3 regions of the Phosphitispora fastidiosa genome follow, and region 1 is predicted to be linked to each of the others. Evidence: riboswitches for the same ligand, from Rfam matches in the RefSeq annotation. Region 1 holds a riboswitch; each other region holds the start of a gene.
What was found. A riboswitch is a leader RNA that binds a small molecule or an ion and turns the genes downstream of it on or off. The one in region 1 is predicted to bind cobalamin.
Positions count from the first base shown of each region.

Region 2: linked by a shared signal. The riboswitch ahead of Ga0451573_RS03755 (S-layer homology domain-containing protein) and the one ahead of Ga0451573_RS05125 (ABC transporter ATP-binding protein) in region 1 are both predicted to bind cobalamin.
Region 3: linked by a shared signal. The riboswitch ahead of cobT (nicotinate-nucleotide--dimethylbenzimidazole phosphoribosyltransferase) and the one ahead of Ga0451573_RS05125 (ABC transporter ATP-binding protein) in region 1 are both predicted to bind cobalamin.

Region 1 is NZ_JAHHUL010000003.1:242,283-251,977, forward strand. Features, by position in the region: gene Ga0451573_RS05110 (putative ABC exporter domain-containing protein) at 1-616, opposite strand, end outside; gene Ga0451573_RS05115 (ATP-binding cassette domain-containing protein) at 609-806, opposite strand; gene Ga0451573_RS05120 (ABC transporter ATP-binding protein) at 803-1,228, opposite strand; cobalamin riboswitch at 1,478-1,649, shown strand; gene Ga0451573_RS05125 (ABC transporter ATP-binding protein) at 1,853-3,418, shown strand; gene Ga0451573_RS05130 (energy-coupling factor transporter transmembrane component T family protein) at 3,405-4,166, shown strand; gene Ga0451573_RS05135 (hypothetical protein) at 4,179-4,745, shown strand; gene Ga0451573_RS05140 (UbiD family decarboxylase) at 4,950-6,326, shown strand; gene Ga0451573_RS05145 (hydantoinase/oxoprolinase family protein) at 6,363-8,537, shown strand; gene Ga0451573_RS05150 (hydantoinase B/oxoprolinase family protein) at 8,534-9,695, shown strand, end outside.
Region 2 is NZ_JAHHUL010000002.1:295,766-305,460, reverse strand. Features, by position in the region: gene Ga0451573_RS03765 (DUF3842 family protein) at 1-203, shown strand, start outside; gene Ga0451573_RS03760 (CooT family nickel-binding protein) at 196-387, shown strand; cobalamin riboswitch at 468-659, shown strand; cobalamin riboswitch at 772-963, shown strand; gene Ga0451573_RS03755 (S-layer homology domain-containing protein) at 1,097-5,536, shown strand; gene Ga0451573_RS03750 (DUF4430 domain-containing protein) at 5,560-6,801, shown strand; gene Ga0451573_RS03745 (energy-coupling factor transporter transmembrane component T) at 6,848-7,768, shown strand; gene Ga0451573_RS03740 (ABC transporter ATP-binding protein) at 7,741-9,450, shown strand; gene Ga0451573_RS03735 (ECF transporter S component) at 9,437-9,695, shown strand, end outside.
Region 3 is NZ_JAHHUL010000001.1:367,362-377,056, forward strand. Features, by position in the region: gene Ga0451573_RS01845 (peptidase S7) at 1-1,096, opposite strand, end outside; gene smc (chromosome segregation protein SMC) at 1,206-4,778, opposite strand; cobalamin riboswitch at 5,257-5,437, shown strand; gene cobT (nicotinate-nucleotide--dimethylbenzimidazole phosphoribosyltransferase) at 5,740-6,780, shown strand; gene Ga0451573_RS01860 (DUF4276 family protein) at 6,882-7,439, opposite strand; gene Ga0451573_RS01865 (AAA family ATPase) at 7,436-8,617, opposite strand; gene Ga0451573_RS01870 (hypothetical protein) at 8,832-9,278, shown strand; gene Ga0451573_RS01875 (S41 family peptidase) at 9,313-9,695, opposite strand, start outside.

The DNA.
Region 1 (9,695 bases):
CGGATTGAATCACAATGATTGCTATATAGAGCAGGGCGGCAGCTGCCAACCCCAGAATTCCCTTTTGCAGTCCGGACTGTAATTTATACTTGCTGCCGATAAGAAAAATTAAAAAATTCAGTGGCGCCATCAATAAAATAGGTGTAATGTAACCCAGGTAAAATAAATGAACGTAATGCAGGTTTAGCCTGGTTCCCTGCAGTATGGTCGGTGTCAGGGCGAAAATAACTATCCCATACAGGAAAAACTGCTGCAGGGTTTGCTTAAGCATACTGTAGAGCAGAATCTTTTTTGGCGGCACAGGTGCGGGAAACAGGAAGTGAACATCACCCATTGAGAAAAAGGTGGCTGACTCCACTGTGCCACGGTAGGTATTATATAAAAGCAGGACTGTCATCAAGACCGTAAAGACGGCTCCAGTTACCTGGGGTCCCAGGGAAACCTGGGTTTCTGTGGGGCCATGCTTTATTCTTATCATAGTGGAAAAAACCAAAGAACCTATCCATAACAATCCCAACAGGTATGGTATGAGACGCTTGGGATTGTTTTTTATTTCTTTGATATGATTTTTTACTGTCCAAAGGTCTTTTTTTATCAGGAGACTGTAGTCATTCATCCCCGGTCACTCCCAAAAACAACTCTTCGAGAGAGTAATTTGCACCGTCCGCTAATTGAGAGCGCAAAGCATCAATATCCCCGTCAGCGATAATCTTGCCGTTTTTCATTACAAGTACCCGGTGACAGAGATTTTCAATACTGTCCAACAGGTGTGTGCTGACAAAAACGGTTTTCCCCTGTTCACTCAACTCCCGGAAAAGCAGTTTTGTTTCATCCCTTTGGAAAGCTCTTTGGCCAGCTTATCCTGTTTATCGAGCAGATCATATCTGGCAAAGAGTTTGGTCACTTTTTCGGCCCAGTCAGGGACATTATAGGCATAGGCAATAAACTGCAGGTGTTCCCGGACTGTCAGCATTTCATAGAGTTCCGGTGTTTCCGGCACATAAGAAAACCTTTTTTTAGCCTCCGTAGAGGTATTTACATGGCCGGCAATGGTAATTTCACCGCTATCCTTGCGCAGAAGTCCCGCTATGGTTTTCAGAGTAGTGCTTTTCCCAGCGCCGTTAGGCCCCAGCAGACCCACAATGGTGCCTGGGTCAAGGGTAAAACTGATATCATCTACCGCTGTGGTGTTTTTAAATTTCTTAGTCACATGGATAACTTTTAGCATTGGGTTCATTACATCCTTTTCAATAACAGTCCGGTGAATAAACGCTGCATAATAAGGCTTCTGCCATTTAATATGGCTTTCGAAATAGCCGTTGTCATTAATATTCTATCTAAAGTAGTTTTTTCCCTTTGAATTATACTATTTACATTGCCGGAAAAAGGCGGATGAAAGTGATGAACTTTTGTTTTTATTGCAAAAAATACGTTGACACAACCAGATGATATTTATAAAATAGAGACAAAGACAGTTAAATATCCAAGTGTTCCAGGTGCCCGCAAGGGAGAATAGGGAACCGGGTGCAAATCCCGGACGGACCCGCCACTGTGAAGGTTAGCCGCTGCCATACCACCCTTTAAAGGGGGAAGGGGCAGGAGAGGTGTTGACCCTGAGTCAGGAGACCTGCCCGGAACATACTAAGCCGTGTCTCGAGAGTAAGGCCGGCCTGGGTTGAGGGATGATGGAAAAATCCGCGCCAGTAGTTTATGGCGTGGTTTTTTGTTTATAATCAGCATTTTCCCTGCCAGGTCTGCCGGACACGGTTCAGGCCTGGATGAAGGTAAAGTCCGCGCTCATTTGATGGCGTGGATTTTTTCTGTTTTTAAGCATGGTGCAGGGGGGTGTGTTGTGTCCAAACTTGTTGACGTTTCTATTAAAAGCCTGGTTTTTGCAGGGCAGGATGTGCCGGCGCTCTCTGATATAGAGCTGGTGGTCACCCATGGGGAGTTTGTGGTAATTTCCGGGCCGGTGGCTTCCGGGAAAACAGCGCTGTGCCACTGCCTGACCGGGGCGGTACCTCATTTCTTCCCGGCACATATGGCAGGCAAGGTTACAGTTGCCGGGATCAACCTTGCTGAGGCTGTCCTGCCCGAAATGGCCGGAACAGTCGGTTATATGATGCAGGACCCGCAGAACCAGTTGTTCAGCACAACTATTGCTGAAGATGTTGCCTTTGGCCCTGGAAATATGGCCCTGGACAGAGCAGAGGTGAGCAGGCGGATTGACGAAGCGCTCGATTTCGTTGGATTAAGCGGGTTTGAGGACCGTTCCCCGGAGACGCTGTCCGGCGGAGAAGCACAAAGGGCGGTACTTGCCGGAGTGCTGGCAATGAAGCCAAAAGTGCTGGTTCTTGACCAACCGGCAGCCGAGATGGACCCGCCGGGAAGGAGGGATATTTATAAGAGGCTGGGCAGGCTGAGCCGCAGCGGTGACTGTGGTATTATTCTGGTCACAGACCATCCGGAAGAACTAAGTGAATACGGGACTCGTTTTATACTTATGCATGACGGGTGTATAGTTCAGGATTCGGCAAGGCCGGCACCGGTTATGTCTGGTGCTGCTGCGGGTTTTTCCCCAGGGTTGTTACAGGTCAGCGGTCCCGGGGAAACGGCAGCCTCTCTCGAAAACTGCAGTTATTCCTATGAGGGTTCTCTGCAAGGCTGCAGAGATGTCAGTCTTGAGATCAGGATAGGGGAAGTGGCCGCATTGGTCGGGCTAAACGGTTCGGGAAAGACTACCCTGGCGAAACACTTTAACGGCTTGGTTTCCCCACAGCAGGGTGTAGTAAGGGTGCTGGGCCGGGAGTTGAATAAAAACAGTATCTGGGATATTCGCCGGGAAGTGGGTTTTCTCTTCCAAAATCCCGACTACCAGATATTTGCCAACTCTGTTGAGGAAGAAGCTGCTTTTGCTCTGAAGATAAGGAAAATTCCCCGCGATGAGGTTATGCAAAGAGTGAACCGTGTCCTCAGGTTTACCGGACTTTTTGAGTACCGCAGCCGGCATCCCCAAAGGCTGAGCAGCGGTCAGAGGCAGCTCTTGGCTCTGGCCTCTATCCTGGCTGCTGAACCCAAAATCATTATTGCCGATGAACCCACTTCAGGACTTAACCGTGAAACAGCCGAGCTTATTATGCAGTTGTTGTCACAGGTGGCGGCAGAGGGGGGGGCTGTCCTTCTGGTGACTCATGACCTGGGCCTGGCAGCTCAATATGCCCACCGGATAGTGGGGATGTTCAAACACCAAATTTGTATCGATATCCCTACTGCCCAATTGAGTTCTCACCTGGAGGAGTTCCGCAGTATTGGGCTGGACTTTGGAACGGGGAGTAGTTTTGCAGCCGGGCGTATTTTGCGAACCGAGAGTAATCCCGGGGACGTTTTGGAGGGAGGGGCAGCCATTGGCGCTGTTTGAAGGATATAAAAACAGGGGTACATGGATTGACCGGCTTGACCCCAGGACTAAGCTCTCCTGGCTGACCCTGATTGTAATTCTGGCGGTGTTGAATTCCAATTACGGAGTTCTGGCTCTTTTGCCTGTAGTCGTTTTGCTCACTTCACTGGCGGCAGGGATATCCCTGCGGACCTTTTATCATCCCTTTGTGGTTCTGGGTCTGGCAGCGCTGCAGCTACTGGTTATCCAACTGCTTTTCTGCAGGGAAGGTTACCCAATATTGGTTTTAGGTCCCCTGGAAATATACAGCGGCGCTGTCCCGCTTGCTTTAACCGCAGTGCTGCGCCTCGCTGCAATTGTACTGGCGGGGATGCAGTTTTTACATTGGACTTCCCCGTCCGACCTGGTGCTGTTTCTGGTTAAGGTCGGTGTTCCCTACCGTTTTGCCATGCTGGCAGGATTGGCGATGAGGTTTTTGCCCCTGATGGAACACGAATTGGCATCAATCCTGGAGAGCCAGTCTGCCAGGGGGGTGCCAATGAAAAATCCCTTCCAAAAAATTACTGCCCTGCTGCCGGTGACCATGCCATTTCTTTTCCGGTCCTTCAGGAGAGCAGGGGAAACCGCTCTGGCCATGGAACTGCGCGGCTTTGGGCGACACCGGGAGAGGACCTTTCTTGACGAACTGAGAATCACGCGGGGGGAAACCCTTGCAATTCTTCTGATGGCTGCAGCCGGTTTACTGATAATTTACCATAATAACATTTAGGAGGTTGTCGTAATGAAAACAAATTCACAGGAAGTTAATGTATCTATGTTGGCCAAGTCTTTTTGGAGGACTGATACCAGGGCTCTTGTTGGAGCCGTGGTTTTGGGTGTGGCATTTGTGTTGGTCCAGCAGATTGCCCACCACATTGATGCCGTGGTATGGCCGCCGCTGGTTATCATTGGCGGGATTACCTGGGCTACCTTTACCGGACTGATTACCCTGGTATTCCGCCAGCCGGCAGGAATCATTATGGGAGAAATCCAGGCATTGATCGCAGTGGCTTCTGGGCTTTCCCCACTGGCCGTGTTTTTTATTCCTGCCAACGGGCTGGGTTCCCTGGCTTATTCCCTGGCAGCCCAAAAGTTGTCCATGGAAAAATGGAGCCATCATTTTATCGCCCAGTGCCTGGCCAATATTTCCGGGAATATATGTGTTGGAGCCGGGTTGTATGTTATCCTGAAGCTTCCCCTGACAGCAGTTTTGGTTTCTTCCGCTGTTACTGCAGCGGTTGGAATCATTGGAGCAACAATACTGACAAAAATGATTTACGATTCCCTGAAGAGGGCCGGATTGATATAACCGGCAGGCTTCCGGAAATGACCGTGGGTGCATATGGTGAGGCATTGTAGCGGTTTTCCGCACTGCCGCCTATGAGTCTAAACTGCAATCCCCCGGCAGCAAGACTCATAACGGCATCAGTGCAAGGAAAATCTCATACAACACCTCACCATATGCCACGGTCATTTCCGAGAAAGATTTATTTGTTAAATAAGGAGGCGGATTATGAACCAGGATTGGCGTGATCTGATTGAAAAACTTGAAGCAAAGGGTGAAGTTGTGCGGATTCCCGGTCATGTTTCCCGGGAATATGAGATTAGTACCCTGATGATGGATCTGCAAAAGAAGCACCGTTATCCGATGGTGATTTTTGAAAATGTTGCTGACAGTAGTTTCCCCGTAGTTACCAATGCCCTGGCTCCCCGCAGCCGTCTGGCGCTGGCTATGGGAGTGGCCGAAAAAGACCTGGCTGCGGAATATGGCCGCAGGATTCAGCTGCGGCCGGGTGTCAAGCGGATCGACAAGGCTCCTTTTCAGGCTAATCTCCTGGAGGGGGATCAGGTTGACCTGACCCAGCTTCCCATTCTGACCCATTTCCCTATTGATGCCGGACCGTATATCACTTCCGGTCTTTGTGTGGCCCGTGATCCGGAGACAGGGGCTGAAACCCTGGGGTTTCACCGCATGCAGCTTAAGGGGCGCAATAAACTGGGCATCAGTTTTCACTCCCGGCAGCGGCTTTGGGAGTATTTCCGCCGTTCCGAAGAGAGGGGCCAAAACCTGGAAGCAGCCGTAGTCATCGGGGTGCATCCTAATATTGCGCTAGGCTCAATGGCCCTGATACCATACCATGAAGGCAAGTACAGCGCCATTGGCGGCTTATTTGAAGCTCCTTTGGAAGTGGCCGGATGCCGGTCGGTAAACCTGGATGTCCCTGCCTGGGCAGAAATTGTGCTTGAGGGTGAAATCCTGGCCGGGGTTAGGGAGCAGGAAGGGCCTTTTGCCGAGTTCACCAATTATGCCTGCTACCGCAGTACGGAAAACGTATTCCGGGTCAAGACGATCCAATACCGGGAAAGAGCTATGTTCCATGACATCACTCCCGGAATGAGTGCAGAACACATCACTATTGTGGCTGTTCAGAGGGAAGGAGATGTCCTGAATGCCCTCAACCGAACCCTGCCAAATATTAAGGCTGTTCATGCCCCCTTTTCTTCCTGCGGCCTTTTTCACTGCTACATATCCATGAAAAAAATTGCCGAGGGTCAGCCCCAGCAGGCTATCTTTGCGGCTTTGGGTGTAGACCATAATATCAAAATGGTGGTGGTTGTCGATGAGGATGTAGATGTCTTTGATGAGCGGGAAGTCCTCTGGGCCATGGCTACCCGCCTGCAGGCAGACAGGGGGGTAACAATTGTTCCCCAGCACCTGGGGATGGGCTGCACCCTGGACCCGTCAACTGATGAACTGAGCCGGACGGCCAAAATGGGGATTGATGCTACCAAGCCGATGAGCGGCTATGTGCCTACAATTGAAATTGATGAAAACGTACGCAGCCGGGTCCGGAGGTTCTGGCCTGACCTGGGGCTGGCAAATGAATGACGGAGGACCGGCAAATGAATGACGGAGGACCGGCAGATGAATGATGGAGGACCGGCAGATGAAAGACAGATTGGGGGGAAAACCATGTTTCGGGTAGCCATTGACACTGGAGGGACATTTACAGATATTGCGGCTGTGAGCGAATCCGGACAGATGATGATGCTTAAGAGTCCAACTGACAGGGAGAACCCGGCGCAAGGGATAATTCTAGCCCTGGCGGAAATGGCAGGCTGTTGGGGACTGGACCTGACCGCTTTTCTGGAACAAACCGATCAGATTATTCACGGGACCACCCTTGCCCTGAATGCACTGCTGGAAGGACGCGGTTCCCGGACTGCCCTGCTGACCACTGAAGGTTTCCGGGATGCCCTGGAGATAAGGCGGTCACGCAGGGACAACCAGTGGGATTTGCGGGCTCCGGGACCCAGGCTCCTGGTGCCGCGTCGTTTGCGCCTGGGTATCAGGGAACGGGTGGACTACCGGGGGGAGGTTGTTATTCCCCTCGACCGGAAACGACTGCAGGATACGGCTGCCCTCCTTCAGGCAGAGGGCGTGGAGGCAGCAGCGGTTTGTTTCTTGTTTTCTTTTCAGAACCCGGCCCATGAGGAGGCTGCTGCGGCAGTACTCCGGGAGTTTCTGCCGGGGGTTTTTATTACCACTTCAGCTAAGGTGTCACCCCGGATCAGGGAGTATGAACGTACTTCCACGGTGGTCCTCAATGCTTATCTGACCCCCGTTGTGGCCGCCTATTTGAATATACTTGAAGAAAAACTGGCTGCTTACGGCTGGTACAGGCCTATTTATCTGATGCTTAACAGCGGCGGACTGACTGATGCCGGGACGGTAAAGAACTTTGCCGTAAAAACCCTTTTGTCAGGTCCGGCAGGGGGAGCACAGGGAGGACAGGGCTTGGCACAGGCCCTGCAAAAGCCTGATCTGGTGGTCGCTGATATGGGAGGAACAAGTTTTGATGTGACCCTGGTAGTGAACGGTAAGTGCAGGCAGGTGCCGGAAGCTGAGCTGGCCGGTCATCCGGTTACGTTACCAATGACTGATATCAGGTCCATCGGGGCCGGAGGAGGCAGTGTGGCTGCAGTTGATGAAAGCGGCCGGCTCATGGTGGGGCCGCGTTCGGCCGGCTCAGTACCCGGACCGGCCTGTTACGGGCGCGGGGGAACAGAACCGACTGTTACGGATGCCGCCCTGCTGCTGGGTTTGCTTAATCCGGAAAGTTTCCTGGGCGGCAGGCTTAGGCTGGATTATGACAGGGCTTTCGCTGCTGTCAGGGACATGGTGGCTGCTCCCCTGGGGCTGGACACAGCTAAGGCTGCCCTTGCCATATATCGCATTGCTGCAGCCAGAATGGCTGATGCCATCCGGCTGGTTACAGTCCAGCAGGGGCTTGACCCCCGGCAGTTCGCCCTGGTGGCTGCCGGCGGCGCTTTTCCGCTGTTTGCCGGTCTGATTGCCAATGAACTGGAGATGAGAGAAGCTATTATTCCCCTGCAGGGTCCTGTTTTCTGCGCTTGGGGCATGCTGGGGGCGGCCCGCCGGTTGGATATGTCCAGAACCTGCCTGGTATCATCAGAGGCTTTTGACTGCGGAAATCTGAATACTCTGGTTGGGGATATGCTGGCACAGGGGAATGCAGACCTGGACAGGTATGGGATTCCCATTTCGGAACGGGAAACGGAACTGACCCTGGAAATGAAATATCTGGACCAACATCACGAGATTAGTATCAATCCAGGGGAATCGAGGTTTGATTTATCATCTGTGAAAAAAATAAATAATACTTTCCATGAGCGCCATCGGGAACTCTTCGGTTATGACGAGCCCGGCAAGCCGTGGGAAATCGTCAATGTCCGGCTGGTATGCCGGGAGAAGGCCAGGGAATATGTGTACCCCGGTCTCAGCCATTTGACAGGGGATAACGGTAAAAGTCAGAAATGTCCTGTAACGGGGTCCCGTGAGATTATGATAGACCCCGCCGGATGGGAGACGGTAAAGGTTTATGGCGCTGCGGAGCCGCCGCTGGAGGTATCAGGTTCTGGCCTGCCGCCGGAGGTGCCTGGTCCGGCCCTGCTGGAGTTTACTTATACCACTGTCCTGGTCCCTGCCGGTTTTACTGCATTGGCTGGGGGGCATGGCTGTATTTCGCTGCAGCGTGAAGCAAATAATGTAAATAAGCGGAAGGAGGGTGGCCAATGAGCCCAGATACCGATACCCGTACAGAACGTATCATCCTCCAGGCGGTAATAGCCAACCGCCTGGACAGTATAGCCGGGGAAATGGGCCTGGTCCTGGAACGGTCGGCCCGTTCGCCTATTTTTGCCGAGGCCTGTGATTTTGCCTGTGGGATATGTAATGCCAGGGGTGAACTGGTGTCCCAGCTAAGCGGTATCCCTATTCTGGCCACAGCAGGTTCCTTTAGCGTCCAGGCAGTATTGGAACGTTATGGGGACACGATAGCGGACGGGGATGCATATATCGTTAATGACCCCTATTACGGAGGCAATCACCTGCCTGATATAGGCATAATCACTCCTGTATTCGCCGGGGGAGAATTGCTTTTTTTCTGTGTCAGCCGGGCACACCACGGGGATATCGGGGGATCAGCGGCAGGGAGCTATAACCCCAAGGCCACGGAGATTTTTCAGGAAGGGCTGCGCATTCCGCCCCTCCGGCTGGTCAACAGGGGCGTCATGGTGGAGGAAGTCCTGGACCTGATAACTTATAATACCCGGAATCCCGGGATGCTGCGGAGTGACCTGTTAGCCCAGACGGGGGCCAACCGGATAGGCCGCCGGCGCCTTCTGGAGATGCTTGAGCAATACTCGGCAGGCGTCATCTGCCGGACAGTTGAAGAGATCCTGGACCAGGCTGAAAAGCTGGCCAGGGAACGAATTGCAGCTTTGCCGGAGGGGATTTTTACCGGTGTTGAGTTAGTAGATGACGACGGTTTTCAGGAGGAGCCCATTCGTATCGAAGCCAGGGTCATAAAAAAGAGTGACAGCCTCACGGTGGATTTTTCGGGGACTGACTCCCAGGTCAGGGGGTTTGTGAATACATCAATTGTAACTACCACAACTGCAGCCTGTATAGCTGTATTATGGGTTCTGGGGCCTGATGTTCCCAGAAACGGAGGGGCTTTTCGGGCTATCACGGTTAATGCCCCCAGGGGCTCCCTGGTAAATCCACTGCCACCTGCCCCGGTCACCCTCTGCACCCTTACTCCGGCCGGAGAGGTTATTGCCGCTATTTTCAAAGCCCTGGCGGCAGCAGTTCCGGAGCAGATACCGGCAGGTTTTGGCCGGTACTGTGGTCCGTCATTTTACGGAGTGGACCCCCGTACAGAGAGGTTCTATG
Region 2 (9,695 bases), on a different contig from region 1:
TCATCATGCCAAATTCCATGCTTGGCGAATTTACGGCACCTATGGCTGAAGCTGTAGTCGGGAGCAGTGCGCAGAAAATATTACTTCCATTGACCCGAAGCAGTGTGAAAATAGTCAGGATTAGGGAAGAACCGCTGCCGCACTTGGTTGAGGCTGCGGTGCATGAAGTTAAGAAGATTTTGGAGGTGGGTACAGGTGTGTGAGGCAAATGCGTATATCTTAAAAGACGGTGTTGAGGAGCTGTTTCTGGAGAGTGTGGATAAAGTTGTTTCACGTGAAGATGGCATTCTGTTGGAAAACATTTTTGGGCAGCAAAAGCTGGTAAGGGCAAGGATTAAGGAAATGGCCCTGGTGAACCACAGAATTATCCTGGAGAAAACTGAGTAAACATCAAATACAAAATCTTCTGGACATGGCAGTCTTTGTCATGCTACAATAATTATATCAAAGCGGAATAACAAAAAAACTACAAAATAAGCAGAATAAGTGCCTTTGCCTCCACCAGGAGGAGGGCTTAAAAGGGAAGCCGGTGTGAGTCCGGCACGGTCCCGCCACTGTATGGGGGAGTCTCTCTGCAGAATGCCACTGGAAATTTTCCGGGAAGGCGCAGAGGGGCGGTGAACCTGAGTCAGGAGACCTGCTTGTTCTGAGATCACTGACCCACGACGGATGGGAGGGTTGGATTTTCGGTATGCCTGACATATAACTCTCTGCCATGGGTAGGGAGTTTCGTTCTTTCCTGCCACTGAACAGGCTAAACACACAAAAATCAAATAAATGTATTGAATGAGTGCCTCTGCCTCCACCAGGAGGAGGGCTTAAAAGGGAAGCCGGTGTGAGTCCGGCGCGGTCCCGCCACTGTATAGGGGAGCCTCTCTGCAGAATGCCACTGGAAATTTTCCGGGAAGGCGCAGAGGGGTGGTGAACCTGAGTCAGGAGACCTGCTTGTTCTAAGTTCACTGGACCCACGACAGATGGGGGGGTGGGGTATGAGAATACCTGATATTAATCTCTCCATAGATTTCTGGGGAGATTTTTTAGTTTGTCAGAGGACATTACTTTGGTTGAATACTAATTATTTAGGGGTTGAGACAGAATGAAAAAGCATAAGCTTAATAAAGGTTTTATCGGTTTGCTGATATTTATATTTCTTTTTGGCAGTATTGTTCCGGTAGGTTTAACTGAACCTGCTGCTGCCGAGGAAAGCACTGTTACTTATTCCGCTGATGAGTTAGCTGATAAAGCTGTTGAATTTATCAATGGGAAGTTTGTATCTGGAGAAGGTATTGATGGGTATACGGCTTACATACTGACAATTGCCGGAGAAGACCTTACAAGCGGGCAGTGGATCAGAGACGGTAAGAGCCTAAAACGCGAAATCCAAGATCTGACCGACTTGGTAGGTGATGATGTTAATTTGATATCCTATATTACAGCCACCCAGAACAATGACGGCAGCTTTGGACCATATGCCAATATGTATGGGACCAGAACAGCTCTGCAGGCTCTGGCTGTGACACGAGGCGACCTTGAGCCTGAATCCGCGGCTGCCATCAGGGTGAATGATGCCATAACCAATGCCGTTAACTATTTCAAGGCTCTGGGTTATCAAGACGGGGAACTGACTTATGAGGCCGCGGGGTGGGATTTTGATTATCGCTGTGTGGAAGCCCTTGTTGCAGCAGGTGAAGACATCTCTGAAGTGGGTGACTGGGTATATGACGGGCTGTCTTTAGGGGAAACAGTTATTAGCTCTGCAACCGCCGCTGCTGCCGACAGTGCGAACCTCAGTGCGGCAGATTTGGCCAAAGAACTCAGTGCCCTCTATGCCGCTGCTCCGGAATCGGCTGAAGTTATTGCTGATTTGGCTGACGCTATCAAGGGAAAGGCGGGTACGGTTTCCGGACAGGTTTACTTTGGCAGCAGTATTTACGATAATACGGTTGTCCTGACTGCTCTCGGCAGGACTGGCACCCTTTCCGGTATTGATGAGGAAGGTGCGCTGGCTTATATTAACAGCTTCAAGACTGTAGTCAATGATTACTATGGCAATTCCATTGGCATTGCCTGGGGTGGCTGGGAACCCAAGGAAGCAGACCTGACGGCCCAGATTCTTACAGCTCTCAGCTTCTTTGACGGGGCTCACGACAATGAGAGTCAGGTGTACCCGGATATTCAGGGAGGGCTGGCATACTTGAGAAGTGTTCAGGATGCTAATACGGCAGCAGTTAAGGTGCAGTGGGACAGTACCGCCGCCACTGCCGAGGCTCTGATTGCCCTGAAGTCTCTCGGGGAAGTCTATACCGGTTCTGAGTCAGCATGGGTGTTAGACTCTCAGACCAAAACAATTGCCCAGTTATTGCTGGCAGTTAACGCCTGGGATGACACCTCACGAACTGACCGGCTTTCAGGCATCCTGGCAGGGCGGCAGAAGATATCTGAACCTGGGCAGGGCTCTTTTGAAGACAGTGTCTACAGTGATATGTGGGCATATATTGCCCTTGGTGAAGCGGGTAAAATTGCTGATATCAATACAACTGACGCGGTAACATACATATTATCCAAACAGAGTACCACTGAAGCAGTATATGGCGGGTCATGGGGTGAAAGCTTTTTCGGCACATATTATGAAGATGTTTTGTCAAGTATTCAGGCAGTACGTGCGCTAGGTTATTTCCCTGAAGCCGATACTAACCCAACTGTCGAGGAAGCTGTCTATAATGGTTTAAATTATCTTATTAGAGTTCAGCAGGATGACGACAGTGTGTTTTACGTCTGGGATGATGCCGCAGTTGACACCGCAGAACTGATAGTAATGCTGCGGGAGACCGGTTGTGACCCTGAAGGTGATCACTGGACCAAAACATCAGGTGCAACCCGGGTGAATCCGGTATCATATCTGCTGACAGGAACCTTCAATGAAGATGACGGCAGTTTTGGAAGTTCCCAAAATATTGGCAGTGCTGCCGCAGTCCTTTACGGGTGTATTGCCATGGAGAATGCGGATATCGTGGGTACTGTGGAAAACGGGCTGAAATACCTGAATGACCAGTACTTAGATGACGGGACTGACGAAAACGATACCTACTTATTAGAACAATATGGCGGCGAAAGGGCTTCTATTGCCCTAAGCCTTGCATCTCAGGATATAGCTTCCGGCCAATGGAGCAGGGGCGGTGATACCCTGGCGGACAGGATAATTGCAAAAGCTGCGGGAGTAACGGAAGCGGATACCGTGATTGACACGGCTAAAGCACTTGTCAGTCTGAGCGGGATGACAGGTGAAAATGCCGCCCTGCAACGCAGCCGTTTGGTTGGGATGATTGCAACCAAACAGTTGGAAGACGGGAATTTCTCCGATGGGGAAATATATAACGAAATGTGGCCTTACCTGGCGCTGACCCTGGCAGACGGATGGGATATGCTGGCTGCTGAAAAGAGGGCGGCGGCCAGAGACTGGCTGATTGATGCCCAGACAGAGGTGGACCCGGACAAGGGCAGTTGGATGCATTCCTTTGGTGTGGATACAGTCTCTAGTGCTCAGGCAATTTATGTGTTGACTCATTTTCCGGAGGCTAATACTGAAGCTTCGGCCACGTGGCAGGCGGTTCAGGACGGCCTGACCTGGCTGAAATCGAAGCAGCTTGAGACCGGGGCAATCAATGGCAGCCCGGGCTGGGATATTCCGGTTGTCGATACTGCGGAAGCTGTTTTGGCAGTATTGGCGGCAGGGGGAAATCCAGCCGGGCCGGAATGGATACAAGATGGAAATAGTCTTATAGACCACCTTTTGCTGCAGGAATGCCAGAATTCAGACGGCAGCTTTGGGGATAAGGAAAGTTATGCCGGCAATGTCGGTTCAACAGTGCCGGCTTTGCTAGCACTGCTGGAATACAACGACAGCTTTAGCTGGGTTGATTTTAGCACAGTTAATGTTGCTTATGATACCGGGGATAATGATGACCCCACAACCCCTGGCGGCAGTAATCCCGGGACTACACCTGAAGAAGAATTTGAAGTTGAAATTGCCATTGTAGGCAAGGAAGGAGTCCAAAAACCTATTCTGGGACGTGACGAGGTTACTGTAAATGAGGATAGTGAATATGGACTGACCGTCCTGGGGGCTCTTGACGCAACCGGTAAGGAATATGATCTCGGTTTTATTGAGAGTGGCGGGAAGGTTGAAAGCATCGAGGGCGAGCTTAACAGCGGGATGAACGGCTGGATGTACAAGGTCAATGACAGGCCCGGTACCGGCCCTGCTGCTTACGCCTCTGTGGACGAAGGGGATCGCATCATTTGGTGGTACAGTGACAGTATGAATTCTACAGGTCCTGAATGGGAGGACATCCCCCTTGAAGATGGAACAAAGGCTAATACTCAGAGTGATTTGGATAATGCAGAACTTTCCGATGATGCCAGAGAGACTCTGGATAAAATAGAGGAAACTTTAGGCCTGAAAGACGGTGAAGAACTGGGACCACTGGGCCAGGCAGCTATTGCCGTGATAGTATTGGATAATGACCGGACGATGGCCTGGGGTGAAAGAAAGGAAATAAAGACCAGGCTGGCAGGGAATGTTGTTGATTTGAGCCAGACGGTATCTTCAAGCAAGGATGTTACTGTTACTGACAGTTTGAACGAAATTGCCCTGGAGATACCTTCCGGAGCGCTTGACAGCAATACTAAGTTAACTATTCAGGAAAACAGTCTTTCCGGTGATGCGGAAAAGGTTGTTCCTACCGGATTCAGGGCTGTTTCTTCGGTCTACAGTTTTGGTCCTGACGGAACAGTATTTGATACTCCAGCCATACTGCGAATCAGAGTTGCTATACCTCCTCAGGTGAAACCGGAGAACCTGGCACTGGCCTGGTATGATACAGACAAGAAACAATGGGTCTCCATCCCTGCCGTTTATGATGCCCAAAATGGGGTAATGGCAGTGAGAGTGGAACATTTTACAGATTTTGCGGTCTTTGGCAGAGAGGCTGCCAGAAAATTTGCAGACGTTACTGCCGACACATACAGTTGGGCCTACCGGAGTATAGAAACCCTCGCAGGTGCCGGTATTATAAATGGAACCAGTGAGAAGAATTTTGAGCCGGCACGGTCTATCACCAGGGCGGAATTGGTGGCCCTGATGGCACGGACACTGGGTCTGAAGCAGGATGTATCTGAGTTTGCAGAATTTAAAGACGTGCCCTCGAACAAGTGGTATGCCGCCGAAGTGACTGCCGCCGTCCAGGCTGGGCTGATTAAGGGTTATGGAGACGGCAGATTCGGACCCGATGATATGATTACAAGGGAACAGTTGGCTGTGATTATTGCTAATGCTATGGAATTAGAAGCCGAAGGAGCACAGCTTTCATTCAGTGACCGGGATAATGTATCATCATGGGCCGCTGACGGCATAGCCGCTGCTGCCGGGCAGGGCTTGGTAACCGGTTTTCCCGCAGGGGACTTCCGCCCACGCGGTCAGGCTACCAGGGCTCAATGTGCGGTAGTTATCCACCGAATGCTGGAACTAAACTGGTAATTAATTAACGAGGGGGATCCGGTATGAAGAGGTTTTGGGTTTTAGTGATTGCACTTGCTTTCATATTTGGCGCTGCGGGATGCAGTTCCGGGGATTCCGGGAAGGAAGCTTTGGACACTGCAGGGGCTGCGGTAGCTCAAAAAGGCGGGAACTCTTCTAATGAAACAGGCTCGGGTGCCGGTGGAGTCTCTTCAGCAAATGCCAACGGTCAGGCGCAGGACACTTCAGCGGCGGTGGGCAGTGCATCCGGAACAGCGGCTGCGGGGGCTTCCGGTGGAGGAGTCTCCGGCAAGACAGCTAGGGATAACTCCGGATCTGCAGCGGGCAGTCCGCAAGATAAGCCTGCTGGGGCAGTATCCGCACAAGAACCCGATGGCACGGCAAAAAACGAGTCTGAGGCGACAGGAGACAAAGCAGCCCTTTGGGTGACCCAGAATTTTTCTTCATCAGTTTTACTTGATAAACAGATTGCAGTTAACCGGAACGTTTCTGTATTGGATATTGTCAAAGCAAACCTTGAGGTTGATACGGCCTATGGCGGAGGCTTCATAAACGCCATTAACGGCCTGCAGTCAGGCTATACCGGAAAGCTGTTCGGCGGTAGGAAAATGGATTGGTTTTACTGGGTAAATGGGATTATGGTGGCTGAAGGGGCAGGTGACTACATCCCCCTGTCAGGAGACCGGATATGGTGGGACTATCATGACTGGGGCTCCGGCTCATTTGTCACTGCGGTTGTTGGGGCCTATCCCCAGCCTTTTGTAAATGGTTTTGACGGCAGAAATGAAGGGACCCTGGTTGCCTTTGCACCTGGATCTGAGGCCCAGGCCGAAAAGGTCGCCGGAGCACTAAGGCGCCAGGGGGCGCCACGGGTAGCCTTATCAGCGTTGTCCGGTGTTGACCCTGCCAAAAGGAGCAAGATGACTGTGATTGTCGGCCTGTGGCCTGAACTGGAAAAAGGCAGTTTTTTTGCTGAGCTCAATGAAAACAGCCGGAAAACCGGCATATATGTTGATTTCGCCAAGGATAGCTTCACTGCCCTTGATTATGAGCGCAATGAAGCAGGTGTATATAAAGCCGGTACGGGAGCTGTTGTGGCTACCGGACGGGGACTGGGGGACCGGTATCCCCTCTGGCTGGTAACAGGTGTCGATGCCACCGGGCTTAACAGTGCAGTGAGTATTATCTGTGACAGCCCGGCCCAGTTGAGCCGGAAAGTTGGCGTATTGGTAACCGGAGGCAGGGTGAAGGCAGTACCTGAGTGATGCCGGGTGAAGGCAGTACTTGAGCAATGCAGGGAAGGTGAAAAATATGTATTTTTACCGGGACAGGGGGTTGTTTCTGCAAAAATTGCATCCGGTTACCGTATTTCTGTATACAGGTTTATTAATGGTGTTGGCGGTTATCTACAGCAACCCCCTATATCTTACTGCCATGCTGGCTGTTATAATCTGGACCATTATTGAACTGGAAGGGCGGGAAACTCTGAAAGGGTATGGTAAAATTGCCGGGATGATGTCAGTATTTATCCTGGTAATCAATCCTCTGCTAAGCCGTGAAGGGCAGACAATCCTTTGGCACGGGCCCAGGATACCGGTTATCGGGCTGATGGATATTTCCCTGGAAGCGGTGCTTTACGGACTGAACATGGCTTTACGCATGTTCCTGCTGATTGCAGTATTTGCGATGTATAATCTGATGATGGACCCTGACCGGGCCATGTCAGCAGTCTCCCGGGTAGCCAGGAAATCGGCAGTTGTGCTGGCGCTTACTGTTCGCCTGATACCGGGCATGGCGGCTCAGGCGCGAAATGTGGCCGATATCCAGCGGGCCAGGGGAGTTAACCTGGATAGCGGAGGGATATATCAGCGGTGGAAAAAACGGATTCCTTTTCTCAGGGTAATGCTCCTAACATCTCTGGAAAACTCCTGGCATACGGCAGAAGCTATGGAGGCGCGGGCATTTGGGAGCGGACCGCCGACACGCTATGTGACAGAGGTCTGGCGTCCCCGGGATACCTGGATCGCCGTCGCAGTTACAGCAGCGCTGCTGACAGCTATGGCCGGACTATTATCTGGGGCAGGCAGTTATGAGTTTTATCCCCGGGTGGGCGACCTGCCGGGAAGCGGAGAAGAAGTTTTGGTATTAATTATTCTGTCAATAATGCTGGCCGTACCGCCGGCACTGGCAAGGGGGTATAAAGGATGGAGCTTTATAGGACGGAGAATTTGACGTACATTTACCCCGATTTGGTGCGTCCGGCTCTGGACGAGGTAAGTATGAATGTGGATGACGGGGAGTTCCTTCTCCTGCTGGGTGATTCGGGATGTGGAAAGTCAACCCTGCTGAGGGCCCTTGCCGGACTGATGCCTGATTTCTATGGCGGGAAAATAGGCGGTCGGGTTCTGTTCCGGGGCAGGGACATAGACAGGATGGATAGAAGGCAGCTCCTCAGGAATGTGGGTATGGTATTCCAGGATCCTGAAAAGCAGTTGGTGAAAACAAGAGTAGAACAGGAAATTGCCTTCGGGCTGGAAAACCTGGGGCTGTCCCCGGTAGATATGAGAAAAAGGGTTGCTGAAATACTTAACTTTTTTGATCTTTCCGGGTTAAAGGATACTTCTGTCAGTGACCTCTCAGGAGGGCAGAAACAAAAGGTTGTTCTTGCTTCTGTAATGGCAATGCAGCCAAAAGTGCTGCTGCTGGATGAACCAACCTCACAGCTGGACCCGGTGGCGGCTGAAGAGGTATTTAATACCCTGAAAAGGCTGAATGAGGAACTGGGATTGACCATAGTCCTGGTAGAACAGCGCCTGGACCGGTGTTTTCATATAGCAGACCGGGTCATTGTCATGGACCGGGGACAAATCAAAAATGAGGGTACCCCGCAGGAGGCTGCAGCATGGGCAATCAGGAATAAACGGTATATCCTCCCCCCGGTGACAGAATTCTTCTGCTGTGCGGGAAGTGACAGGCCTCCCCTGACAGTAAGGGAGGGACGCAAAAGGCTCTCCGGGATGGGATTCAGACCTCGGGAAGACAATGAACCCTCCAAAACCGCCAAACCGGTGTTAAAGAAACTCTGGGAGCGGTTGGGCAAAAAAATAAGTAATCGGGAAACTGTGGGCGGGTCACTGGTTAAGCTCCATGACCTGTGGTTTAGATATGAAGAGAGAGATGAGGTTTTAAAGGGTGTTTCTCTGGAAATAGGCGCTGGAGAATTTACTGTGATCCTGGGTGAAAACGGCGCCGGGAAGAGTACCCTGATTAAAACCATGAATGGCCTTCTCCAGCCTGACCGGGGGGCGGTCCTTGTTGACGGGCGCAGCACAGCAAGCCTGAGGATTGACCAGATAGCTGCCACCATCGGTTACCTGGGACAGAATCCCAATGACTACCTGTTTCATGATACAGTAGATGAAGAGTTGAAATTCACCATGGATAATCTGGGCATCGCTGATGAGGGACAAATAGAACAGGTGCTTGACAGGCTGGGTATCTTGGAATATCGTTATGAAAACCCCCGTGATCTAAGTGGTGGACAGCGGCAGAGGGTTGCCCTGGCTTCAGTGCTGGTGGCAGGCCCCAAGGTCCTGCTGCTGGATGAACCTACCAGGGGTCTGGATGCGAACCTGAAACAGCGTCTGGGAAATTTTTTACAAGGCCTTGCCGCTGAAGGAACATCAGTTGTTATGATAACTCACGATATTGAGTTTGCAGCCCGTTATACCCAAAGGGTGATTCTCCTCTTTGACGGCAGGGTTGTGGCTGATGGGGATAAATATGAAGTGCTGAGCGGAGGCGTGTTTTACAGTCCCCAGATACAGAAGCTGTTCAGAGGTTTTGAGACAGGGGTACTTACTGTGGATGACGCTTTAAGCCGGTGGGAGGGATTGTCGGTTGAAGTCAGTTAAGGCCCTCTCTTATGCGGCCCTGGTTCTTGCGGTTATCCTGATTCCGGCAGCCTTGGGGCTGGGACTCTCCCTTGCCGATTCTGTGAACTGGAGCATTATTTCTACTCTGATCATGATACTTGTGATGACAGCTTTCTATTTCCGGTTTGAGAGGCACCGGGTTAATTCCAAAGACCTGGCGGTTATTGCCACCATGGCTGCCCTGGCAGCAGCAGGGCGGGTCCCTTTTGCGGCTATTCCGAGCC
Region 3 (9,695 bases), on a different contig from region 1:
GGGCTACGCCGAATTTACGGTTCCTGATTTCTGCTTCTTCCTGCGGGGTATCAACCTCAAAGAACTTCTGGCCCAGATCTTCATCTTCATCGGCAAAACGGTAGACATCTGTGACAGCCTCTATTACCGTTGCACCACGCACCTTGCCGGCAGAATCATGTCCGATGGCGACGATGGGACGTCCCCAGGAACCTGGTCCGGCATTAGCATCTCCCATATGCATGACCCCGGTTCCTCCTGGGTGTGTATGCACAATCACCGCATCCTGGGATACCTCATTGGCATAGATGTCCCGAAGTGATTTCCCCGAAATATCCACGCTGCTGGAAGCCAGCATACGAGACGGGACATATCCTATTCCCCCGACTACTATTTCCCCGTCCTGTACGATGTGGCCATTCTTTTCTATTCTTCCCATGGCGGCAACTTCCCTGCCCTGGCCTACTTCAACAGACCTGGCCACAAGCGTTTCAGCAAATTCCCGGGAAATTGAATTCACTTGATGCTGCGGCAGTTTCCAATCCTTTGGTTTCTCGGGTGTATATGGTGGAAGTTCGGGTGTTTCCGTCACCTCAAGCCTTGCAGAAATCTCCAGATATTTCAGGCTCAGTTCGGTGGTTTCACGCAATACCTCTTTTTCCTCATCAGCAGTCCTGGCAGCCAGAATCCTCAATTCAACTTTCTCTGATTCAGTAGCCATATCAAAGTAGTTTGCCCGGGGAAATACAATGCCCACCCCGGCCAGTTGCCCATGCTTTACCCCAATGGCAATTACGGGCATGTTGAAGAAATCGGCAGCGGTAACATCTGTGATCAGTCCTGTTTTCCCGGGCCTGGTGGAAATGAAGGCCGCATTGTCCGGAATAGCTTCAAGACCCTCAATCACACTTTTCCCTTTCATATCCGTGATATGTCCCAATAATTTTCTGAGGGGTATCCCGCTGAGCCCGCCCTCTGCCACCGGTGTTATCCGGTCCACTATGCCCTGGTCATTTACGAAACCAAAACAGCCAGCATTCCGCCCCTGGCTGATTTCTCTGGTAGTATCAACCAACTTGTTTACAATGTAATGGGCAATACTTTTAACCTCTGTCATATTATATTTATTCCCCCGTAATTTTTGTGGGTCCAGCGGCAAACCGCCCTTAGACCCCCTTTTCTGCTTAGCTTTTCCGGGGGATATACTTCATATGCGGTAATTTATTTCAGCTTACCTTGCTGATTTCGTCACCCAGCTTCATGGAGACCAGTTTGGAAACCCTGGCATCATCCATGGTAACGCCATAGATAACATCTGCAGCCTCCATGGTGCCCTTGCGGTGAGTAATCACAACAAATTGGGTGTTTACCGCAAACTCTTTCAGATAGTCGGCAAACCTATCTACATTTGACTCATCAAGTGAGGCCTCAATTTCGTCAAGCACACAGAACGGGCTTGGCTTTGTTTTCAGGATGGCAAACAAGAGTGATATTGCGGTCAGCGCCCGCTCTCCCCCTGACAGCAGGGATAGGTGCTGAGGCTTTTTCCCGGGAGGCTGAGCGATAATGTCTATTCCCGTTTCCAGAACATTCTCACTGTCGGTTAATACCAACTCAGCTCTTCCCCCACCGAAGAGCCTGGAAAATACCAGGCCAAAATTCCGGTTAATTTCCTGATATGTTGTACTGAACTTGCTGGTCATGATCTGGTCCATCTCGTCGATAACTTTATAAAGGGATTCCTTGGCCTGCTCCATATCAGCATACTGTTTAGTCAGGAATTCAAAGCGTTCCCTGACCCTTTCAAATTCCTCAATAGCGCCAATATTTACACTTCCCAGGGCGGAGATTAATTCCCTGAGGTTCTTGATTCTTGAAGTGACCTCTCTCTTATTCTGAATTTCTGATTTCTTGAACAGCGCCTCTTCATAAGTGATCTCAAATTCTTCTCCCAGTTTGGTCAGGGAGTTTTCGATTTCAAATTCCAACCTGGCCCTTTTAACATCTGAAGAATGAAGCTGTTCCCTGATAAGTCCGGTCTCCCTGGCCAGCTTTTTAATCACGGCTTCCTTGTCCATAATGTGGGCCACGGCTGACTGCTTCTCGTTTTTGCGTTCATTCAACAGTTCTTCACCTTCACCCCTTTGCCTGCTTAAGCGCTCAACTGCCTCCAGATGGCCGATGATTTCCTGCCCGAGCTGTTCCTTCAGGGAGTCAAATTCCATAACCTGGCCCTGCTTGCGCTGTACCTGGACCTCAATATCTTTAATGGCATCAGTAACCCTGTCCATAATCTGGGCATAGTTGACTTCCGCCTGCTGCAGACCGGCCAGGTCCACCTTGATTCCGGTAACCTGCCGGGAATGTTGGCTGAGTTCTTCTTCCCTGCTCTTAAGCCGATTTTGCTGGGCCGCAATTTCTTTTCGGGTTTCACCGTCTTTTGACTGCATTTCCTGAAGACGCAGCTGCAGCTCTTTGAGACTGTTTTGGATGCTGCTCAATTCCTGGACCAAATTTGCCTTTTCGTCCCCGACCAGACTTTCTGTACTTTCAGCCCTGGTTTTATCTTTTCTTAAATTCTCCAGATCCTTTTCAAGGGATGTCTTTTCAATCCAAAGCTCCTGGAGCCGGGCTTCATTTTCCGCAATGCGCTGCACACAATCATCGTATTCTTTCCTTATAGCGGCAGCCTGATTCTCCATTCCGGCAACCCTGCTTTTCAGAGTATCCCGCTGTTCCCTGGTTTCCGCAATCTCCCTGTTCCGCCCTAGAAGGTTGGAGCTTCCTTTTTTGTAGAACCCACCCGTCATGGAGCCCCCGGGGTTAACGACATCCCCGTCAAGAGTGACTACCTTCATAGTGTATCCAGTATCCCTGGCAGCCTGAGCGGCTGCCCTCATATCATCAACAATAATGACCCGGCCTAAGAGGTACTCAACTATATGTGAATACCCGGCTTCAGACTCTACCAGCGCGGAAGCCCTGCCATATATACCGCTGCCGGCAGGAACGTTTCCGGCTTTTTTATCTTTATAGGGTTTGACAGTATTCATTGGCAGAAAGGTCGCCCTGCCAAACTTGTTCTTTTTTAAATATTCGATAGCCTTCCTGGCATCACCGTCTGTTTGAGTCACTATGTGCTGGACTGCGCCGCCAAGGGCAACCTCAACAGCAGTCTCATACTTTTGGGGAACAGTGATAAGCTCGGCAACCACCCCGCATATACCGGGACAATCCCGGCCTTTTTTAGCTGCCACCAGCACTTCTTTGACGCCCCTGAAATACCCCTCGTAGTCATTCTGCAGATCCTCCAAAGCCTTGAGGCGGGAGGATTTATGCCCCAACTGCTCACGATCCCGTTCAAGGTCTGCGGCCAGTTTCTTCAGCTGACCTGAGAAGCCGTTTTTGCTCTCCTCAAAGCCGGCATTTTCGGTTTTCCGGCCGGTTATTGATTCTCTGACAGCCCCCAGTCCCAAATCCAGTTCCTTTTCCCGCTCAACAATCCGGCTGTATTCCTGTTTCAGGGTCTCACTCTGCTGCTCCAGGTCTTTTATCCTGCGGCCCAGGTTCTTAACCTCTATTTCACCGGAATTAATTGCATTCCTAACTCCGGCAGTCTCGTTTAACAAATCTATCATATCCGACTTCTTTTCTTCGATTTTCTGCTGTGCTTCCACTAGTTCCTGTTCCAGCAGCAATAATTTATCCTCAGCCTGCTGCAGCTTTTTTCCTGTATCAGCCAGCCTGCCCCTGAGTTCCCCAAGAGACCGGGCATCACCGGCATGCCTGCTGCGCTCAGCCTCTTCTTTGCATTTCAGTTCCTCTATTTCACTGATGAGACCCTCTTTCCGGTTCCCGATATCCTGTAGTCTCTGGCGGGCCACCGTAATTTCGGCTTCCTTTTTTTCTATCAGGCTGCCGGTATCATAGATACCTTTCTGCAGGGCGGCAATTTCTTCATCAAGTTTACTGTTATGAAGCTTATGTTCTTCGATCTCTGACTCGCGGTTTCTTAACCCGGTCTCCAAGCCAATTAACTTTTGTCTCAATTCATCATCCTGATTATTAATCCCATCAAGTTTCAGTTTCTGGTCCTCAATCTGATTAATCAAAAGGTTAATCTCAAGTTCAACCAGCTCATTCCGGTACTCAAGGTATTCCCCGGCTTTTTGGGACTGCTCCTCAAGGGGGCCAACCTGGATGCCCAGTTCGGATATAATGTCACTGATACGGACCAGGTTCTGTTCTGTGTCATTAAGTTTTTTGACCGCCTGCTGTTTACGGCTCCTGTACTTTACTATTCCGGCGGCCTCTTCAATAATATTTCGACGGTCTTCAGACCTGGTACTGAGGACTTCATCAATCTTGCCCTGTCCAATAATGGAATACCCTTCCCTGCCGATTCCGGTGTCCATGAAGAGTTCATGGATATCCCTCAGTCTGCAGGGAGATTTGTTGATCAGAAATTCACTTTCTCCGGAACGATAAACCCTCCGAGTGACCGTTATTTCAGAATAATCCAGCGCAAATATGGCGGTACTGTTATCAAGGGTAAGAGATACCTCAGCCATCCCTACGGATTTTCTCCTGTCACTGCCGGAGAAAATTACGTCTTCCATCTTGGCGCCCCGGAGGGTCTTGGCGCTCTGCTCACCCAACACCCACCTGACAGCATCGGCAATATTACTCTTGCCGCTCCCATTAGGTCCAACAACAGCGGTAATGCCCGGGGTAAACTGGAGTTCTATTTTATCAGCCAGGGATTTGAAGCCCTGAACCTCAATTCTCTTCAGGTACAAAAGGGTTCCTCCTTACATTTTGAAAAAACCAGCCTTAATGACACTTATCAATTAAAGCTTTCCTGTTTTAATGAATTCAACAAAAAAAGGGCACTTTCCTTCTCAGTCCCTTTCTTCAAAAAACATTTCTTTGGTTTCACAGACCAGTTGACCATTTTGGCTTTTGATGCACACCTTTTTAGCGATACACCACTTCCCGGAGCGATTCCAGCGGCACCACTCTTCATTACAGTAAACGGTGGTCACAACAATTCACCCTTTTTAATCAGGGTATGCAGAGCCGCAGTTTTTGTGATATTCGTTAATAACAATTACAAAAGCCGGGAAATTTCCGGCTTTTAATGTTACAATAAATAAAGAAGTTAAAGAAAGGATGGGTTTATGAAGAACTCAATTTTAATTCTAATTACATATTAAAAATTATTTATTGATAATTTCAGGCAACTCTTTTATAATAATAATATACTTTCAAACAAAAAAATATCCCAAAGGTTATTGGTGCCTCTAATGAGGAGAATAGGGAATTGGGTGAAAATCCCAAGCGGTCCCGCCACTGTAAGTGTTAGCATGCCTTCAACAGACCACTCGAGTTTTTCGGGGAAGGTGAAAAGCATGTGATGATCACAAGCCAGGAGACCTGCCATAGCCGTCATATTGCTGCATCTCGTGGAATGATGCAGGTATTGGTGAATGATGGCAAAGTTCACAGCTTTATAAGCTGTGAACTTTTTGTTTTTCTCCGGCAGGTAAGCTCTTGGAAATGAGCGGGAATGGTGAGCTATTGCATCGATTTTCCGCACTGCCGCCTATGAGTCTAAGCTGCCACTCCCCCCGGCAACAAGGCAGTGCCAGGAAAATCTTGTACAACATCTCACCATATAAAGAATCCAAGGTATAAAGCCTTGAATATACAAAAAAAATTAAATAAAAAAATTTATTAAAAATCAAGGAGGAAACAAAAATGAGTTTACTTGAAAAGACCCTGCAGCAAATTGGGGATTTAGACCGTGCCAGCATGGAACAGACCCAGGAGAGGCTGAACAATCTGATCAAGCCCCCCGGGAGCCTAGGCGTACTCGAGGAAATGGTCCTTCAGCTTAGCGGCATCTACAGTGACCCTATGCCCAAAACAGGAAAAAAAGTAATCATAGTCATGGGAGCTGACCATGGTGTGGTCCAGGAAGGGGTTAGCGCATTCCCCCCAATGGTAACTATTGCTATGATGCCAACCTTTGCTGATGGAATTGCCAGTGTCTGCGTACTTGGCAGGCATGCCGGGGCAGAGATTGTCCCCGTTGATATCGGAGTGGCTGCCCCAATTGACCACCCGGGGGTCATCAACCGGAAGATAAAATTCGGGACCGATAATATGCTCAAGGGCCCGGCAATGTCCCGGGAAGAAGCCGTCAAGGCAATTGAAACCGGAATTGAGATAGCCAATAATGAAATCAGCAAGGGTGCCCGGGTTCTGGGTACCGGGGACATGGGAATTGGTAATACCACCCCCAGCAGCGCCATCCTTTCGGTTTTGGGCGGTTTCACCCCTGAAGAGGTTACCGGACGGGGAACCGGTGTTGACGACCAATCTCTTTCCAATAAAGCAGTAGTAATTCAGAAGGCCATTGAGTTAAACCGTCCGGATAAGAACGATCCTGTTGATGTCCTGGCAAAAGTGGGCGGCCTGGAAATTGGCGGCATAGCCGGAACCATACTGGCAGCATCAGCAAGCAGGGTTCCGGTTGTGGTTGATGGTTTTATCTCCAGCGCCGGTGCTCTCATTGCCGCCAGACTGGCTCCCAATTCGGTGAGCTTTATGATTCCATCACACTGTTCCGCAGAACAGGCCCACCGGACCATGCTTGAATGCGTGGGATTAAGGCCAATCCTGGATATGAAAATGAGACTAGGGGAAGGCACTGGGGCGGCCCTGGCCATGTCGGTGCTGGATGCATCAATAAAAATGCTTCATGAAGTGGGGACCTTTAAAGATATCGGCATGTAAGATAATGAGGTGTTGTACCCGATTTTCCTCGCTGCCACGGGGGAAATCTTGTACAACACCTCACCAAATGCCACAGTACGAAACATCCGGGCAGTAAGAATTTAGCTTGCTGCGACAATCTTGCGAATCCCTTCGATAAAAGCGTTAAAACTCAAAGAACAATTTGTATCAATCTTCATGAATTTAGCAATTTTTTTCGAACCACTATATTTTTGATATTCGGGCACCATTTTTTGCAGTACTTCGCACGGGTTAGCAAGTTTATCTGGGTTTCGAAATTGAGCTTTCTCTTGTTTTCTAGCAATTCCTTTGTAATTGAAAGCTTTTTCAACTGCTGAAAGGTCACCTAAAAACCATGATTCCAACTCGTGACAGACCACACGAACTAACGCATCAGTTCGTCCGCCTTCAAAGCACAGTTGCAATAGCCTTTGTTTAACCTGTTTGCAATCACTATTGTCCTGGTCACGAAGCACTACAAACTGTACTTCGGGAATTCTATAAGCACGCAATTTACGAGGAATTGATTTCTCCATGTCTGTTTTACCTTCATGTTTAATAGTATGAAAGGTACATCCGTCTGGTAATATGGATGGAAGTATTTCGTCTAAAACTGCTTTCATTGAAATCTCTTCCAATAAAAATACTATATGCTTCATTGCGGTCCAGCTCCCTCGAAGAAGCCTTGCTTCCATAATGCCCCTGGCAAATCACCTTCAACTACTAAATTTCTGAGCAGTTCATCGTCGGATGCACGTTTAACTTCACTGTAACCATCACTTTTTGTTAACCAAAATAATTCGTTTAATTCAACTCCGTTAACAAAATCAGGCGAATGCGTAGAGATAAACACTTGTCCTCCCGCTCGTGTGTAAGCTCTAAACTCTTCTGCAAGTTCAAATAAAAGTTCGGGATGCAGTTGATTTTCAGGTTCCTCAATACATAACAATGGGTGTGGCTTGGGGTCATTCAATAATAACAAGTAAGCAAACATTTTTATAGTCCCATCAGAAACATATCTCGCAACAAACGGGTCTTTAAAAGAACCATCTTGAAACCTGAGTACTATTCGTCCATCGGGAGTTTCCACTGCTTCTACAGACTTTATACCTGGGACTCTGTATTCCATTTTGCGTAAAATTTGCTTAAATTTTTCCGGATAATGTTGATACATAAACTGCGCTACTAGTGGCAAGTTCTCTCCTGTAGGCGAAAGGTGTTCTGCGTAACCCGCATCAGCACTAGCACGAGCCGCTTGAACATGAAAATCGGAAACATGCCACCCTTCAATTAATCTCCTGAAAGCAGCTACTTGCTTAAACTTTTGAAATTGCCCTAGTCCTTTAATAGCAAGAATGTCTGGCGAATCAAGTTTTTGTTCTTCACGCTCTTCCTTTACCCCTAATCTACCATATTCGCTTTCATTTACGATAGCTGTCCCTGAGCCATTTGAAAAATCCAGAAAGTGCCATGGTGCACCTTGTTGTCCACGACGATATTTTAATACTTCTCTTGATACTACTGGCAGACCAGAGCAGTCTAAACCAATATGGAGCTCATATGTAACTAATGGTTCCCCCGGTTCTGGCCTAAATTTAATTTCAAATTCGATTGGTCCTTGCTGGTCTCGTGATACAACTTCCTTAAATCCGCCTCGTTTTGTTAAGGCTGCTCTTACATTGTCTATCAAGGAATCATGCAAAAAACCAAAAGCATCGAACAAAGTTGATTTTCCGGAGCCGTTCGCTCCTAAAAAAACAACCATATCCGGTAAATTAACGAGTCTTAGGTCTTTAAAAATCTTAAAATTCTTTAACCGTAGTCCTTCAATTTTCATAAGACCCCTCCAACAATAATCTTTCAAATAATATTCTTCATAAAAATTAATTACCCTTCCAAAAACACCCTTTATTATTATATCTTGCCTAATCTTTTCTAAACAAAATTTCAATCATAGCTATATTTCGTCCGTACAAGACAAGTGCCAAACACATATTTTGTATATTATTGGTAACACTAACGGCAAATACCTTATCAAGGAGCAGGTTAATTTGCCAAATTTAATGCAGACAATCAAATCCTACGGGCTTACAGAGTTTTACTTTTCCCTTTCTGTTGCGGACAAAGAGGATCTGGCACAGTATTCCAGGTATCTCGTCTGTCCGCCGGACAAGACTGTATGCAGTCCCGGGTGTGACAGCTGTTTTCTTGTCCAAAACGGGGCCCAACTGCTCTGGGCGTCGGCGGCAAATGCAATTCCGGATAACAAACTTGACTTTGCCCGGCGGCTGCTCGACCATGCCCTGTCGATTTCCGGAAATGACGAAGACACCGCCTGGATACATGCTAACCTGGCCCAGGTTCATTACGAAAACCACAAGCTTGACCGGGAATCACTAAAAAAGAGTATTTACCACTGCCATGAACTGATAAAAATGGGGTTTATGAAATCATGGGCCAATAATATGATTGAGGAAATGAGTGTCTTCCATGTCTAATCAATAGAGTGCTTATGTTAACCGAAGTTTAGGTCTAGCTGTCCAACAACTCTACCGCCTTGGCATACTGTTTGTCTGTCTCCTTAATGAGTCGTTCCAGTTCTCTGTTCAGTGCGCTCTGGGTGGTAAAATCCAGCACCCCGTAGGAATAGAGTCCCATATCCTTTTGGAATGTGGCGACTGCCCTTACGGTTTTCACATCATACTTCATATCAGGTTCGTCAAGATCGTAATCAAGCATCTGCAGTATTTTTTCTGCATTAAAGACATCGACACTCTCGGTATGCAGAGTCGGTTTGGATTTTACGGTAAGCCGGCTGACATTGTAAACACTGATTCCGTTTAGCAATACAGGGTCCTCTACAACAACATCCGGTGTCAGCCCGACCCCGTCGATAGTCCTGCCTGCCGGGGTAA